DNA from 4 places in the Ancylobacter pratisalsi genome. Region 2 is predicted to be linked to each of the others. Evidence: riboswitches for the same ligand, from Rfam matches in the RefSeq annotation. Region 2 holds a riboswitch; each other region holds the start of a gene.
The links. A riboswitch is a leader RNA that binds a small molecule or an ion and turns the genes downstream of it on or off. The one in region 2 is predicted to bind thiamine pyrophosphate.
Positions count from the first base shown of each region.

Region 1: it holds a riboswitch for thiamine pyrophosphate, as region 2 does, so the genes downstream of both, thiC (phosphomethylpyrimidine synthase ThiC) here and thiD (bifunctional hydroxymethylpyrimidine kinase/phosphomethylpyrimidine kinase) in region 2, are expected to answer to the same signal.
Region 3: it holds a riboswitch for thiamine pyrophosphate, as region 2 does, so the genes downstream of both, thiO (glycine oxidase ThiO) here and thiD (bifunctional hydroxymethylpyrimidine kinase/phosphomethylpyrimidine kinase) in region 2, are expected to answer to the same signal.
Region 4: it holds a riboswitch for thiamine pyrophosphate, as region 2 does, so the genes downstream of both, G3A50_RS16015 (ABC transporter substrate-binding protein) here and thiD (bifunctional hydroxymethylpyrimidine kinase/phosphomethylpyrimidine kinase) in region 2, are expected to answer to the same signal.

Region 1 covers NZ_CP048630.1:4,437,338-4,441,489, reverse strand. The annotation lists gene wrbA (NAD(P)H:quinone oxidoreductase) at 1-430, opposite strand, end outside; tRNA gene G3A50_RS20680 (tRNA-Lys) at 669-744, shown strand; TPP riboswitch at 1,301-1,402, shown strand; gene thiC (phosphomethylpyrimidine synthase ThiC) at 1,460-3,280, shown strand; gene G3A50_RS20670 (efflux RND transporter permease subunit) at 3,342-4,152, opposite strand, start outside.
Region 2 covers NZ_CP048630.1:3,865,997-3,870,148, reverse strand. The annotation lists gene dgcA (N-acetyl-D-Glu racemase DgcA) at 1-319, shown strand, start outside; gene G3A50_RS18120 (MFS transporter) at 289-1,446, opposite strand; gene thiD (bifunctional hydroxymethylpyrimidine kinase/phosphomethylpyrimidine kinase) at 1,555-2,373, opposite strand; TPP riboswitch at 2,433-2,531, opposite strand; gene G3A50_RS18110 (Lrp/AsnC ligand binding domain-containing protein) at 2,681-2,923, shown strand; gene G3A50_RS18105 (DMT family transporter) at 2,933-3,856, opposite strand; gene G3A50_RS18100 (cytochrome b/b6 domain-containing protein) at 3,912-4,152, opposite strand, start outside.
Region 3 covers NZ_CP048630.1:902,809-906,960, forward strand. The annotation lists gene G3A50_RS04470 (thiamine phosphate synthase) at 1-352, opposite strand, end outside; gene G3A50_RS04475 (thiazole synthase) at 372-1,202, opposite strand; gene thiS (sulfur carrier protein ThiS) at 1,204-1,401, opposite strand; gene thiO (glycine oxidase ThiO) at 1,379-2,392, opposite strand; TPP riboswitch at 2,440-2,561, opposite strand; gene G3A50_RS04490 (MHYT domain-containing protein) at 2,615-4,152, opposite strand, start outside.
Region 4 covers NZ_CP048630.1:3,412,548-3,416,699, reverse strand. The annotation lists gene G3A50_RS16020 (winged helix-turn-helix domain-containing protein) at 1-686, shown strand, start outside; TPP riboswitch at 747-865, shown strand; gene G3A50_RS16015 (ABC transporter substrate-binding protein) at 933-1,886, shown strand; gene clcA (H(+)/Cl(-) exchange transporter ClcA) at 2,047-3,405, shown strand; gene G3A50_RS16005 (ABC transporter ATP-binding protein/permease) at 3,419-4,152, opposite strand, start outside.

The sequences.
Region 1 (4,152 bases), 570 kb from region 2:
AAGGCAGGCCGACCACGACCATGCCGTGATGGAGCAGGGTCGGAATGAAGCCGAGGATGGTGGATTCCTGTCCGCCATGCTGGGTGGCGGAGGCGGTGAACACCGAGCCGACCTTGCCGACCAGCCCGCCCGTGAACCACAGGCCGCCGGTCTGGTCGATGAAGCTGCGCATCTGGGAGGCGACGGTGCCGAAGCGGGTGGGGGCACCGAAGATGATCGCGTCGTAATCCTTCAGCTCGTCCACAGTGGCGACCGGCGCCTGCTGGTCCAGCTTGAAATGGTTCTGCTCGGCGGCTTCAACTGGAACGGTTTCGGGCACGCGCTTCACGACAACGTCGGCACCAGCCTCACGCGCACCTTCAGCGACCGCGTCGGCCATGATCTCGAGGTGACCATAGGTGGAGTAATAGAGAACGAGAACTTTAGCCATCGGATAAACTCCTTGCATCGCTGCGCGAACCGCAATGGCGATCCGCCGTATGTCGCGGCTGAAATTAGGGGGCGTAGAGCCGCCTGAGAAGCCGAATGCGTGACAGAGTGATCTTGCAGGAATGCAATACGGATATCATCGGGTTTTGACACCGTGCGGCGTGGCAACACGCGGCGGGACAACCTCGCGCGCGGCTTGCCATTGGCCGGCGAAACCCTTAAGCCCCGAGTGCGTGGGAGAGCCCGTAGCTCAGCTGGTAGAGCACGTGACTTTTAATCATGGGGTCTTGGGTTCGAATCCCAACGGGCTCACCACGCGTAACCCCTTGATCAATAATATAAAAACGCCTATTTTCCGCGTTTCGACAGGTAGAACGAGACGGGAACATGAGGCGGATTTGCGCCGTCTCAGGTCTCACGTGAGATCCACAGGAGCCCTTTGGCGCGCCGGCACCTTTGGCGGTGGTCGCGCCAACCTGTTGCCTTATGGCCCGGGATCCTGAACTTCCTTTGGATAAAATCTGTCTCCGTGATCGACGGACTTTGCTCATCTATCGAGGAAGATCCGCTCTCGGGTCCGCGCAACTCCCTTTTGGCCGGACCGGCCCGTCGCGCCGTTGTCATGTGACGCCCCTAAAAGAGCACTCGCATCACCTGACGATGACGACCACGGATGTACTGGCGTTGGTCGTTGAGGGGATCGGAAAGGCCGGGGAACCCCGGCCTTTTTTGTTTTCCGGCCCGTCGTTTCGCGTGCGCTGAAAGCTCGTCGTTCGAGGCGGGCCAGCCCACGATTTCTTCCCATTCCGATGCATGCCATCCGCGAACGGCCAGGTGCGGTTGACAGGACCGACCGAGTCGCCTTTGCTCACCGACGTCCGAGGGGTGCCCGATCAGGGCTGAGATGGCGAAGGCCAGACCCTTTGAACCTGATCCGGGTAATGCCGGCGAAGGGACGGGATGAACGCGGCAGAACGCGGCCGCCATTCTTAGCCTCATCGCGCCCGGATCTCCACGCAACGGAGGTCCAATGTCGACTACATCACTCATCAAGAGCCCCTCAGGGGTGTCCACCGGGCCGATCGGAGGCTCGCGCAAAGTCTATGCGTCGCCCCGCTCGCATTCCGAACTGCGGGTTCCCTTTCGCGAGATCGCGCTGAGCGATCCGGCCGAGCCGCCGGTTCGCGTCTACGACACGTCCGGCCCTTATGGCGAGGCTGATCCGGTGATCGACCTGCGCCTCGGGCTCGACACGCCGCGCGAGGCATGGATCCGGAAGCGCAGCTATTCAGCCATTGCCGGCCGTCCGACCCGCCCGGAAGACAATGGCCATGCGACCGGCGAGCGGCTGGTCGAGCCCTGTCCGGCGCGGCGCACGCTGCGCGCGGGCGCACCTGGGCAACGGGTGACGCAGCTGGAATTCGCCCGTGCGGGGATCATCACCGAGGAGATGGTCTATGTCGCGCACCGGGAGAATCTCGCTCGCGAGGAAGCCGTCGCCGATGCGGCGGACCGGCTGGGCGACGGGGAGAGCTTTGGCGCGGCGATCCCCGCCTTCGTGACCCCGGAATTCGTTCGCGACGAGATCGCGTGCGGTCGGGCCATCATTCCGGCGAACATCAACCATCTTGAGCTTGAGCCGATGGCGATCGGCCGGAATTTCCTGGTCAAGGTCAACGCGAATATCGGCAATTCCGCCGTCAGCTCCGGCGTGGCGGAGGAGGTGGAGAAGCTGGTCTGGGCGATCCGCTGGGGCGCCGATACCGTCATGGACCTTTCGACCGGCCGCAACATCCACAACATCCGGTCCTGGATCCTGCGGAACGCGCCGGTGCCCATCGGCACGGTGCCGATCTATCAGGCGTTGGAGAAGGTCGGCGGCGATCCGCTGAAGCTCGATTGGGAGGTCTTCAAGGACACGCTGATCGAGCAGGCCGAGCAGGGGGTCGACTACTTCACCATCCATGCCGGCGTGCGGCTCGCCTATGTGCCGCTCACGGCCGATCGTGTGACGGGCATCGTCTCGCGCGGCGGTTCGATCATGGCGCGCTGGTGCCTCGCCGGGCATCGTGAGAGCTTTTTGTACGAACGCTTCGACGAGATCTGCGACATCATGCGCCGCTACGATGTCTCGTTCTCGCTCGGTGACGGGCTGAGGCCGGGTTCGATCGCCGACGCCAATGACGTGGCGCAGTTCGCCGAACTGGAAACGCTGGGCGAACTGACCAAGGTGGCCTGGGACAAGGGCTGCCAGGTGATGATCGAAGGCCCGGGGCATGTTCCCATGCACAAGATCAAGGCCAACATGGATAAGCAGCTGCGCGAATGCGGGGAAGCGCCGTTCTATACGCTCGGTCCGCTCACGACGGATATCGCGCCGGGTTACGACCACATCACCTCCGGCATCGGCGCGGCGATGATCGGCTGGTTCGGTACGGCGATGCTCTGCTATGTGACGCCGAAGGAGCATCTGGGTCTGCCCGATCGTGAGGACGTCAAGACGGGCGTGATCACCTATCGCATCGCCGCCCATGCGGCGGATCTGGCCAAGGGGCACCCTGCTGCCCGCCTTCGCGACGACGCGCTGAGCCGGGCGCGGTTCGATTTCCGCTGGGAAGACCAGTTCAATCTGTCGCTGGATCCCGACACGGCCCGCGCCTACCACGACGCCACCCTGCCAAAGGACGCTCACAAGGTCGCGCATTTCTGCTCGATGTGCGGACCCAAATTCTGCTCGATGCAGATCACCCGCGAGCTTCGGCGCGATGCCGCGGCCTTGCAGGGAATGGCCGAGAAATCGCGTGAATTCGTCGCCTCGGGCGGCGCCATTTACGTTCCCGCCGGCGACTGACGATTGCGGCAGGCGGACACGGCGCGGTCATCCAGGACCGCGCCGTGTCTGGTGTTGCGGACTATTCCGCCGGATGGGCGAGGGCGGGCACCTCGCCATGTTGGCGCAGCGGCCGGTTGCCTGTGAGCCGGCGCAGCAGCACATAGAACACCGGCGTCAGGAACAGGCCGAAGAAGGTCACGCCGAGCATACCCGCAAAGACGGCGATACCCATGGCGTGGCGCATCTCGGCGCCTGCACCGGTGGACAGCACCAGAGGCAGCACGCCCATGATGAAGGCGAAGGACGTCATCAGGATCGGCCGCAGCCGCAACCGGCTTGCCTCGACAGCCGCCTCAACGGGATTGCGGCCGGCGAATTCGAGCTCACGCGCGAATTCCACGATCAGGATCGCGTTCTTCGCCGACAATCCAACCAGCACCACCAGGCCGATCTGGGTGAAGATGTTGTTGTCACCTCCGCCCAGCCACACACCAAACAGCGCCGCCAGCAGACCCATCGGAACGATCATGATGATCGCGATGGGCAGCGTGAGGCTCTCATACTGCGCGGCCAGCACCAGAAAGACGAGCAGCAGCGCGAGCGGGAACACGAGCGTCGCCGAACTGCCGGCCAGGATCTCCTGATAGGTCAGATCCGTCCACTCGAAGTCGAAGCCGGGTGGAAGGACTTCGGCCGCAATGCGCTTGGCCGCATCCTGCGCCTGTCCCGACGAGTAGCCGGGCGCCGGCGAGGCGTTGATGTCTGCGGTCAGGAAGCCGTTATAGCGCATCGCCCGCTCCGGCCCGGCGGTCGTTTCCACCTTCAGCAGCGCCGAGAGCGGAATCATCTCGCCACTGTCGGAGCGCACCTTCAGCTGACCGATATCCTCC
Region 2 (4,152 bases):
CGCCGACGAGAGCGTGCATGGGCGCGACACGCTCCCCCAGCTCATCGGCCGCTACGACGCCATCAATGTGAAGCTGGACAAGACCGGCGGGCTGACCGAGGCACTGGCGCTCGCCCGCGAGGCCCGCGCGGCCGGGCTCGACATCATGGTCGGCTGCATGGTCGCCACCTCGCTGGCGATGGCACCGGCGCTGCTGCTCGCCCCACTTGCCCGGTTTGTCGATCTCGACGGGCCGCTGCTGCTCGCCCGCGACCGCACGCCCGCCCTGCGCTACGAGGGCAGCCTGGTCTACCCTCCCGAGCCCGCGCTCTGGGGCTGACCCGCCAATCCCGACCACGCCAGCAGCGCGAGCCCCGCGCCGCAGCCGGCCAGCGCCGCCGAAAACACGAAGGCGAGCGGCCCGAACGCCTGCCAGAGCGGGCCGGAAAGCAGCGTCGCGCCGGTCATGGCGATCGCGATGCCCCAGGCGGCGACAGCCTGTATCGCGGCGCCCCGGCCGGGCGGGGCAAAGCGGGCCACCAGTTCGACGGTGCCAAGATACGTGCAGCCGAAAGTGGCCGCGTGGAGCAGTTGCAGCACCGGGAGCACCGCGGCCGGCGGATCGAACGCCATCGCGCCGAAACGCACCAGCCCGGCCAACCCGCCCAACAGCAAAAGGCGCTCCGGTCCGATCCGCGCGGTCACGCGGGTGCCGAAGCGGAACAGGATCACCTCCGCCAGCACCCCCACCGACCACAGAAGGCCGATCGCCGTATCCGACAGACCCTCTTCCCGCCATCGGATCGACCCGAACGCGTAGAGCAGCGCGTGAGACGCCTGCACCAGCGCGGCGGCGGCTATGCCGACCTTCAGGACGGTGGGCATCGCCGGCGTGCCCGCCGATGCCGGCCGGGGCGGCAGCGTGCTCTCCTGCAGCATGTAGGCCGCCAGCGCCGACACCAGCCCGCCGCCGACGATCATCCAGATCAGCGTGTCGGCCGAGAGCGCCCGCAGCGCGAGGCCGGCGGCGATATTGCCGAGAATGAACGACAGCGACCCCCACAGCCGCACCCGGCCGTAATCGACCAGCCCCTCGGCGCGCCGGGCCATCGTGTAGGCGTCGAGCACCGGCAGGCTGGGCTGCCAGAAGCTGGCGGCGAGCCCGAGCGCGACAAGCATGATCACGGCATTCGGCGCCAGCGCGACACCGATGAAACAGAGCGCCGTCCCAAGCGCGTATAGGATCAGCGTCGCGCGCGGCCGCCCGGTGCGGTCCGCCAGCAACCCACCCAGAGGCATGGTGAAAAGCCGCACCGCCATCGGCACCGCGAGGGCGAACCCGATCATGTTGGCATCGAAATCCCGCCCGGCCAGCCAGACCGGAAAGAAGGGCAGATAGACACCAATGCCGAAGAACAGCCCAGCATAGACGACGGCGATGGAATAGCGCGGCGCGACAACGGGCACGATGGACGACTCAAAGGGCGCGGGAGCCCTTCGTTAGCAGTCCGGCAGCGCGCTGGCGAGCGGCCTCGCGAGCGGCCCGGCAGGCCGCGTGCGAACCGCCCTGCCGGGTCAGCTCCACCAGGCGTGGAAGTGATGAACCGGCCCGTGGCCGTGGCCGATATGCAGCTCATCGGAACGCGCCAGCGCCCGCGAAAGGTAATGCTTGGCAGCCTGCACCGCCGCGCGCAGCCCCTCGCCCTTGGCAAGCCCGGCCGCGATCGCCGACGACAGCGTGCAGCCGGTACCATGGGTATTCTCGGTGACGATCCGGGGGCCACGGAACTCCATGAAGCCCTCGTCGTCGAGCAACACGTCGACGCTTTCCGGCCCTTCGCTGTGCCCGCCCTTGATCAGCACCGCCTTGGCGCCAAGCGCGCGCAGCCGTTCCGCCTGGGCATGCACTTCCTCGAGATTCGTCGCCATCGCCTCGTCGAGCAATGCCGCCGCTTCGGGAAGGTTCGGGGTGATGATGGAGGCGCGCGGCAGCAGCTCGGCGCGCAGCGTCGCGATCGCCTCAGCCACCAGCAGCCGGTCGCCGGATGCCGCCACCATCACCGGGTCCAGCACCACATTGGTCACCTGGTGACGATCGAGCCCCGCCGCCACGGCAAGGATGGCCTGCGGACGCGACAGCATGCCGATCTTGGTCGCGCCGACATCGAGATCGGAATAGACCGCTTCCATCTGCTGGGTGATGAAGTCGGCCGGCACGTCATGAATACCGGTCACGCCCAGCGTGTTCTGCGCGGTCAGCGCCGTGATCACGCTGGCCCCGTAGACCCCGAGTGCCGAAAACGTCTTGATATCCGCCTGAATGCCGGCCCCGCCGCCGGAATCCGAACCGGCTATGGTCACCGCGATTGCGCTCTGCGCCTGTGCTTCACTCATCGGCACGCCCCCCAACACAAGCGAGGAAGAGAAGCAGCCCACTGCCGCGGCACGCCGCCTGGTGAGCGCGACCCGTTTCCTCCGCCGGCATGACCCGGATCAGGTTCGTGGGTTGGCAGGATTGCCTCTCAGCCTCTACGGCACCCCAACGCGATCGTTATCGGAGGCATAGGCGAAGCCTCGGCGGCTTGCAAGATAGGCGCACCCGCGCCCGCGCCATGGCCTTCCCGCGATGCCGGCACGGGGCTTGCGCGCGCCGCGCGCTTCTGTTCCTGTTGCGCTCCCTTAAACGTGCCTGGAAGCCGCGATGGTCCCGTTCTTCGTCCAGATCAAATGCCAGCTTGGCCGCTCCTATGAAGTGGCCAACGCCATCGCCGATGCGGAGATCGCTTCCGAGATCTACTCGACCGCCGGCGAGTTCGATCTCCTGGTGAAGTTCTATGTCGCCGAAGGCACCGATATCGGCCACTTCGTGAACGAGAAGGTGCAGCGCATCTCCGGAATTCAGGACACGCGCACCATCATCACCTTCAAGGCCTTCGCCAGCTAGCGCGGCCGGCTAGACCGCGGGTCCGGCCGGCGGCGCCGCCTCGATCGCTTTCGCGCGCTCGATGCCGAGCCTCTGCTCGCGCCAGATGACGAACAGCCCGGCGCCGATGACGATCACGGCGCCCGCCAGCACCGTCAAGGGCGGGATTTCGCTGAACAGGATGAAGCCCAGCAGCAGCGACCACAGCATCGCCGAATAGGTGAAGGGCGCGACCACCGAGGCTGGCGCGTGGCGGTAGCTCTCGGTCAGCAGGATCTGCCCGATTCCGCCGAGAATACCGATCGAGAGCAGCATCAGCGCATCTCCCGCGTCCGGCAGCACCCAGCCCCAGGCCGCCGTCGCGAGCCCCGCCACGGCGGCGAGGGCCTGGAAATAGAACACGATGGCGGCCGTGGTTTCCGTCGAGGTGAGACGCCGCACCTGGATCATCGCCACGGCGGTGCAGGCCGCGCCGAACAGCGCGATCAGAGCCCCCATGCCGCCCTGGCCGGAGCCATAGCCCCCGTCGATATGCGGCGACAGCATGATCACGACGCCAACCAGGCCGACGCACACCGCGCTCCAGCGATAGACGTGGACCTTCTCCCGCAACATCACCGCCGCCAGCGCCACGGTCAGCAGCGGCGCGGTGAAGCCGATCGCCGTTACGTCGGCCAGCGGGATGAGCGCCAGCGCGGCGAAGCTCGACGACATCGCCAGAACGCCGACCGAGCCTCGCACGATGTGTCCGACCGGATTGGCCGTGCGCACCGCGGAACTGATCTCGCGCCGGAAGGCGAGCAGCGCCAGCAGCGGAAACAGCGCAAAGAACGAGCGCGCGAACACGATTTCGCCTGTCGGGATTCGTCCCGAGACGATACGGACCAGCGCAGACATGATGGTGAAGATGAAGGTCGCGCAAACCTGCAGCGCGATCCCCCTGAGCGCATTCATGATGGCGCCAAGGAGCACGAGTCCCCCTCGCCCCGCAAGCGGGTCGAGGGCACAATCAGGGAAAAGGATTTCCTCCCGCCATGGCAATACCGCCGAAGACGACGGCAATGGCCAGCGCGAGGCAAAGAAGCGCCGCCACGACCGAGCCCGGCGTCGCCGGCGCCGGGTCGGCATAGCGCTCCGCCGGCTTGCGGCCGACGATCATGGCGCGGATCAGATTGTCGCGGCCAAGCACCGAATAGGCGAGGTTTGCCGCCACATGCAGCCCGATCAGCGCCAGCAGGATCGGGTAGATC
Region 3 (4,152 bases), 1.7 Mb from region 2:
CGACATAGTCCGGCTGCGCGCCCAACGCGATTTCCAGTTCCGCCTCGTCATGAGTGCTGATGCCGAGCCGGATGCCGGCGCGGCGAATGGCCGGCACGTCAGCCTCGGCAAGGTCTTCCTGCCCCAGATGGACGAAGTCGCACCGCTCGTCGATGGCGAGGCGCCAATGGTCGTTCACCACCAGTTGGGCGCCATAGCGCTCACAGACATCCCGCGCTGCCGCGATCTCGCGGCGAAGCTGCGGCTCGTCCATATCCTTGGCGCGCAGCTGCACCAGCTTCACGCCCTGCGGCAACAGTCGCGGCAACCATGAGGTGCGGTCGACAATGAGATAGAACGGGTCGAGCTTCATGTCGCACCTGCCTGAAGGGTCAATCGCCGAGAACGGCCCGGCCCATGACCGGGGTCGAGGGTGCGGCCATGTCGCGGGCGTCGATAGGGTCGGCGATCACGGCCTCGCGGCCGGCCTCTATCGCACGGGCGAAGGCGCGCGCCATGCGCACCGGGTCGCCCGCCTTGGCCACCGCCGTGTTGAGCAACACGGCATCGTAGCCCATCTCCATCGCCGCCGCCGCGTGCGAAGGCAGGCCGATGCCCGCATCGACGACCAGCGGAACGCCGGGGAAATGCGCCCGCAGCGAACGCAGGCCGTAAGGGTTGTTGAGCCCCCGGCCCGATCCGATCGGCGCGCCCCAGGGCATCAGCACCTCGCAGCCGGCCGAGATCAGCTTCTCCGCCACCACCAGGTCCTCGGTCGTGTAGGGAAACACCTGGAACCCGTCGCGCGCGAGAATGCGTGCCGCCTCCACCAGCCCGAAGACGTCGGGCTGGAGCGTGTCGTCCTCGCCGATCACCTCCAGCTTGACCCAGGGCGTGTCGAACAGGTCGCGCGCCATTTCGGCGGTGGTCACGGCTTCCTTCACCGTCTTGCAGCCCGCCGTGTTGGGCAGCACCTTCACGCCGAGATCACGGATGATCTTCCAGAAGCTCTGCCCCGCCTTGGCCGCCCCGGACTCGCGGCGCAGCGAGACGGTGACGATCTCGGCGCCACTGGCGCGGATCGCGTCGGCGAGAATGGCGGGCGAGGGATATTGCGCCGTGCCCAGCAGCAGCCGCGAGGCCACCCGCGTGCCGTAGAAGTCCACGGCATCGGCAAGGCCGGCGGTTTCGAGACCGGCGGTGTTGGGTGTCAAGGCGTCCATCTCAGCCTCCCTGCATCGGAGCGAGTATTTCCACGCGGTCACCATCGGCGATCGGCGTCCCCGACCGCTTGACCGCGCGCACGACAGCGCCGTTCAGCGCCGTAGCAATGATGGCCTCTGCCAGGCCAAGTTCGCCGAGCAGTTCGGCGAGCGTGCCAGCCCCGGTGTCGGCCGGCTCACCATTCACGATGATCTTCATCCATGACCTCCGGGAAATGCGTCCCGTCGAACGCCAGTTCCGCCACCCGCCGCGCCAGCGCCGGCGCCAGCAGGTAGCCGTGGCGGTAGAAACCGTTGACGTAGATGGTCTTGCCGCGACGGCGGATGCGCGGAAGATTGTCCGGAAAGGCGGGCCGGACATCGGCGCCGATCTCGACGATCTCGGCCTCGCCGAAAGCCGGGTGCAGGGCGTAGACCGCCGACAGCAGTTCCAGCATCGAGCGCCCCGTCACCCGCCCGCGCTCGTCATTCTCGATCGAGGTGGCCCCGATCATGAAGTGCCCGTCGCCGCGCGGCACGATGTAGACCGGTATCCGCGGATGGAGCATGCGCACCGGCCGCTTCAGGGCGATCTCGGTGGAATAGAGCACCAGCATCTCGCCCTTCACACCGCGAAGGTCGGCCAGCTGGTCGCGGGCGGCGAGGCCACGACAGTCGATGACCACATCGCTCTGATCGGCCTGATCGTCCGCCTCATCGTACCCATCGGCCTCGTAGCGCATGTCGATGCCGAACTGGCCGGTGAGCTTGCGGGTCAGCGCGGCGAGCGCCTTGCGCGGCTCCAGATGCGCTTCGGTGGGGAAGAAAAGCCCCTGGTCGAAACGCCCTTCAAGATCCGGCTCCAGCGCGGCAAGGCGCTGGCCGTCGATCCATTCATAGTTCGTGGTACGGCGCGAAAACCGCCTGAGGTCTGGCAGGTCGCGCGGCTGGGCCAGCACCAGGCTGCCCTCGGTGGGCACATCCGGGACTTCGCGCCGCCAGTAATCCAGCGATTCAAGGCCCATCTCGGCCACCAGCGGCTCGGCGCTTTCGCGTTCGCACCACGGTGCCAGCATCCCGCCAGCATACCAGGAGCACCCCTGCCCCGACGCCGATTTGCGTTCAACGACAGTTACTTGTGCCCCGCGCAACGCCAAAGCATGGGCGCAGGTCAGGCCCGCCACGCCGGCACCAACCACTTTCACGCGCAGCGAATTGACGGCCCGGTCCGTCACCGCTCCGTCATGTGTTCCGTTAGAGGATGTCATGCAAGCCTCCCTCCGCCAGTTTCAACTGGATCAGGTTCAAAGGGTCGCCATGCCGCGCATATGCGCGTCGATGGCCTCTCAGCCTCCTGACGAGGCTCCCCTGGACAGGCTTGATATAGTCGTGGAGCCGACGATTGTCACCGTGCCGCGGGCATTATTCCCACGTCATCCGATACGGGATGGCAGGTTCACGACATTGTCCGGCGGACGGTGCGTCGCGGTGTCTATGGCGCGGTGCAAAGCCTCGCGGCCAAACGGTTTTCCAAGGCGCAGCACGCCCGCATTGGCATCCTGAGGCAGTTCGGCGTAGCCCGTGCCCAGAATGATCGGCAGGTTCGGCCGGCGCTCACGGATCGCCGCCGCCAGCTGGACCCCGGTCATGCCAGGCATGGCCTGATCGGTAAGCACGACGTCGAAATCGGCACCGGTATCGAGAACAGCCAGCGCCGCCTTGCCGGAGGACGCCTCGGTCACCCGATAGTTGAGGTCTTCCAGCATCGCCGACGTGGCGGAAAGGACAAGCGGATCGTCATCCACCACGAGAACGCGGGCCTGCCCTCCCTCCATGACTTTCGCCGACGCAGAATAAGCATCTGAACCCACAGACTTTTTCGCCGCAGCTTCAGCGAGGGGCAGGTAAATCGACGCCGTCGTCCCCTTCCCCGGCCGACTGCTGAGAACAAGCCGACCGCCGGACTGGGCCGCAAGGCCGTGCACCATGGCAAGGCCAAGGCCCGTCCCCTTGCCGACTCCCTTGGTCGTGAAGAACGGTTCGGCGGCGCGGTTCAGCGTGTCGTCATCCATGCCGGTGCCGGTATCGGTCACGCTGAGACAGAAATAGTGATTCGGGGGAAGCTCTTCCGAATCCGGTTCACCGTCGGCCACGATCACCTCCTCGCGCGCAGCGATGGTGATGGTTCCGCCATCAGGCATGGCATCGCGGGCGTTGACCGCGAGATTGAGCAGGGCCAGTTCGAGCTGGTTGGAATCGACCCGCGCGCGCGGCAGGCCAAGAGGAAAGCGGGTTTCGATCTGAATGCTCGGCCCGATTGACCGGCGCATCAGATCCGCCATCCCAAGCACGAGCTCGGGAACGTCGACAGGCTCGGGATTGAGGTCCTGGCGACGCGCGAAGGCCAGCATGCGCTGGGTTAGCGCGGCTCCGCGCTGGGCGGCCTGCATGGTGTTGTCGAGGAGCGCGATCAAGCGCGGCTCGTCCGGGGCGCGCTTGCGAGCCAATTCCAGATTGCCGACAATAACCGCGAGAAGATTGTTGAAGTCGTGGGCGATGCCGCCGGTCAGCCGGCCAATGGCCTCTAGCTTCTGAGCCTGGCGTAGCGCCTCCTCGGCCTGGCGTCGCTCGGTGACATTGATCAATCCGCACAACGTCTTGGTAAGCCGCCCCTCGCTGTCTCGTTCTGCAACGGCCGACAATATGCAGTCGAGCACACGGCCATCGCGCGCGATCAGCTTGTATTCAGCCTCGCGCAGTTCGCCCGTGTCGAGCAGCTGCGGCCAGTGCTCATCCGTGCGCCGGCGTGCGGAATCGACGGTCATGAAGTCCGTGAGCGGACGGCCGACAACTTCCTCTCGGCCATACCCCAGGAGATCGAGCCAACTGTCACTGACCTGCTCGATCCGCCCCTCGGCGTTGAGTGAATGCAGCGGCAGTGGGGTGCGGCGATAGAGGGTGCGGTAACGCT
Region 4 (4,152 bases), 450 kb from region 2:
GCACCGGCACCTTCGCCATCGCCGGGCGCGAGGGTTTCCAGAAGGTCTACGACCTCACCGAGCGCGTGATACCCGCTCGCCACTTCGAGGGTGAGGTCAGCGTGGACGCCTTCGTCGACTGGGCGTGCAGTTCCGCACTGGAACGGCTCGGCTTCGCCACTCATGGCGAGATCGCCGCATTCTGGGACCTGGTTTCGCCCGACGAGGCACGGCGCTGGGTGGCGGCCAACGCCTCCCGGCTGGAGCCGGTCTCCATCGCGCTGGCCGATGGCAGCCGCACCCGTGCTTCCCACGCCTTCAGGGGATGCGCCGAGGCCTTCGCCGCCCTGCCCCCGCCGCCGGCACGCCTCAGGGTGCTCAGCCCGTTCGACCCGCTGCTGCGCGACCGCAACCGGGCGGAGCGCCTGTTCGGATTCACCTACCGGATCGAGGTCTTCGTGCCCGCCCCGAAGCGGGTCTACGGCTATTACGTCTTCCCCATTCTCGAGGGCGACCGCATGGTCGGACGGATTGACATGAAAGCCGACCGGAAGGCCGGCGTGCTCGATGTGCGCCGGCTCTGGCTGGAGCCCGGCGTGCGCGCCTCCACCGGCCGCCTCGCGGCCCTCGACGCCGAACTCGGGCGCCTTGCCCGCTTCGCCGGAGTGGAGCGTGTCGCCTATCTGGATGGTTGGCGCGGCGCGTGAACCGCCCGCAACTCCGCGTTTCCCATACATTTGCCCCGGCATGCCAGCTCTGCTAGCGTTGCCGCGTCCGAGGGGTGTCCCGCCGGCCCGCAAGGGTCTCAGGGGCTGAGATGGCACATGCCAGACCCTTTGAACCTGATCCGGGTCATGCCGGCGAAGGGACGGAACGTCGGTGGGTCCTGCGGGGTCCCGCGCCGGAATTCCCCCGAAAGCTCATGTGCCGGATCTCCAACTGCGAGGAGATCCATGTTCAAGACCAAAACCTTCAAATTCATCGCCGCCGCCACTTTCGGCCTCGCGCTGTCGCTGACGCCGGCCGCCGCGGCCGACAAGCTCACCGTGCTGCTGGACTGGTACGTCAATCCCGACCACGCCCCGCTTGTCATCGCCAAGGAGAAGGGGTTCTTCGAGGCCCACGACCTCGATGTGGATCTGGTGGCTCCCGCCGACCCTTCGGCCCCGCCGCGCCTTGTTGCCGCCGGGCAGGCCGATATCGCGGTCAGCTACCAGCCCAGCATCTATCTCTCGGTGAATGAGGGCCTGCCGCTCGCGCGTATCGGCACACTGGTCTCGACACCCCTGACGGCACTGGTGGCGCTGAAGGACGGGCCGATCAAGTCGATCGCCGACCTCAAGGGCAAGACGGTCGGCTACTCCGTGGCCGGACTGGAAGACGCTCTGCTCGGCACCATGCTCACCGATGCCGGCCTCAAGCCGAGCGACGTCACCATGATCAACGTCAACTTCGCGCTCTCGCCGGCGCTGGTGGCGGGCAAGGTCGACGCCGTGATCGGCGCCTACCGCAATTTCGAACTCACCCAGATCAAGCTGGAAGGCAAGGAAGGCGTCGCCTTTTTCCCGGAAGAGCATGGCGTGCCCATCTTCGACGAGCTGATCTACGTCGCGCACAAGGACAAGCTGGCCGACCCGCGCCTGAAGCGCTTCCTCGCGGCTGTGGAGGACGCGACGATCTACGTGCTCAACCATCCGGATGAGGCCTGGGCCGTCTTCGTCAAGGCGAACCCGAAGCTCGACGACGAGCTCAATCGCACCGCGTGGAAGGACACGCTGCGCCACTTTTCCCATGCCCCTGCCGCGCTGGACACCGGGCGGTATGCGCGATTCGCGCAGTTCATGAAGGACCACGGGCTGATCGACAAGGTCGAGCCGGTCGCCACCTATGCGCCGGCGCTGCCGTGATCGGACGATCTTGGCGGCTCTGATCGGTACCGGAAAAGGTGCGCCGCGAAACGATGAAACGTTTCGCGGCGTATAAATTGGCCCGCTCCATGCTTCCGGTACACGGTCGACGGTGATACCGATGCCCGCGAATTGAACGGTCCGGAGGTCGAGAACGGGAATGGCCATTCTGTCGGGCAACGTGGCGTACTTCGCCGCGGCCATCGTCATAGGGGCAACCGTCGGGCTCGTCGGCTCCGCCTTCCACTTCGGTGTCGACATGCTCGCCCAGGGCTGGCCAACCTTTCTCGACACGGGGATGGGGCTGGACGGCCCGGCGCTTTATGTTGCCGCCGCGCTGGTGGCCGCTGCCATGACCCTGGTCTCGCTCTGGCTGGTGCGGCGCTTCGCGCCGGAGGCCGCCGGCTCGGGCGTGCCCGAGATCGAGGGCGCGATGGAAGGTCTGCGCGAGGTGCATTGGCGCCGCGTGCTTCCCGTGAAGTTCGTCGGCGGCCTGCTGGCGCTGAGCTCGGGCATGGTGCTCGGCCGCGAGGGCCCCACCATCCATATCGGCGCCTCGATCGCCAAAGCCGTCTCCGACCTGATGGGCTGGACCGCACGCGACATGCGCGCCCTGCTCGCGGCCGGCGGCGCGGCCGGCCTTGCCGCCGCCTTCAACGCTCCTCTCGCCGCGGTCCTCTTCGTCATCGAGGAAACCCGCCGCCAGTTCCCCTATAGCGCCCGCACCTATATCGCGGTCGTGCTGGCCTCCGTTTCCAGCGCCATTGTCACCACGTCCATCACCGGCAGCGTGCCATTCATGCTGTTGGTGGTGCCGGAAGTGCCGATGGGCATGTATCCGGTGTTCATCGTGCTGGGCCTGCTGCTCGGCGCTGTCGGTGTCGGGTTCAACCGGACGCTTGTCTGGTCGCTCAACACCGTCCGCCGCATTGGGCTGCGCTGGTCGTTCTACATTTTCCCGGCCGTCGTCGGCCTGATCGTCGGCGTGCTGGTGTTCGCGCTGCCCGAGGCCACCAAGGGTGGCGAGATCCTCGCCGTCACACTGGCCAAGGAAGGCCGCCCGCTCGGTATTCTCGCGCTCATCGTCGTGCTGCGCTTCACCATGACCATGGCGAGCTATTCCACCGGCGTCACCGGCGGCATCTTCGCGCCGATCCTGGCATTGGCGACCACGATCGGGCTCTGCTACGGCACCGCGATCGACACAGTGGTGGCGCTGCCCGACAACGGCCTGCAGGCTCTCGCCATCGCGGCCATGGGCGGGCTGTTCGCATCAACCATCGGCGCGCCGCTGGTCGGCGTGGTGCTGGTGATGGAACTGACCGGCTCCTACGGCATCCTGGTGCCGGTCATGCTCACCACCATCTTCTCCAACATGATCGCGCAGTCACTCGGCGGCCGGCCGATCTATGAGATCCTGCTGGACCGTACCCTGGCGCTTGAGGCGGAAGCCACCGCATCGCCGGAAAGCCCGGCCAAGGCACCCGCGCCCGCCGTGCCGACAGCCCCCGTGGCCTGACGGCTTCCCGGCGTCACTCCGCGGCAAGCGGGGCCGCCATGGCGAGCCGTCCCGGCCCTTCGGCGGGACGTTCCAGCTTCAGGTGCCGCTCGTGCAGCTCCAGCAGCGTGGAGCGATGGCCGATGGAGAGGATGGCGCTGTTGGCCAGCCGCTCGCGCAGCACACCGTACAGCCTGGCCTCGCCCGGCTCGTCGAGGGCCGACGTCGCCTCGTCCAGCAGCAGGATGTCGGGCCGGATGAGCAGCGCCCGGGCTACCGCCAGCCGCTGCTGTTCGCCGCCCGACAGCACAGCCGACCACAGTCCGCGTTCGTCGAGCCGGCCGGCGAGTTCGGGAAGCCCAACGGCCTCCAGCACCAGCCGAAGCTCCTCGTCGGAATAACGTTCCATGGGATCGGGATAGGCCAGCGCGCCGCGCAGCGAACCCACGGGCAGATAGGGTCGTTGCGGCAGGGTCAGCACGCGCGCGCCGGCCTCCACGGCCACCTCGCCATGGCCATAGGGCCAGATACCGGCCAGCGCGCGCAGCAGCGTGCTCTTGCCCGAACCCGACGGCCCGGTGAGCAGCACCCTGTCGCCCCGCCGTACTGTAAGCCCCTCCACCGTCAGCAACGCCTCGCCATTGGGAAGACGCACTTCGAGGTCGGTCGCGTTCAGCGCGGAGCCGTCATTGGCCGGCACCTGCCGATAGCCCGAATTCAGCGCCTCGCCCTGCGTGGTCTCGACCGAGTGCTGGAAGCCGGTCAGTC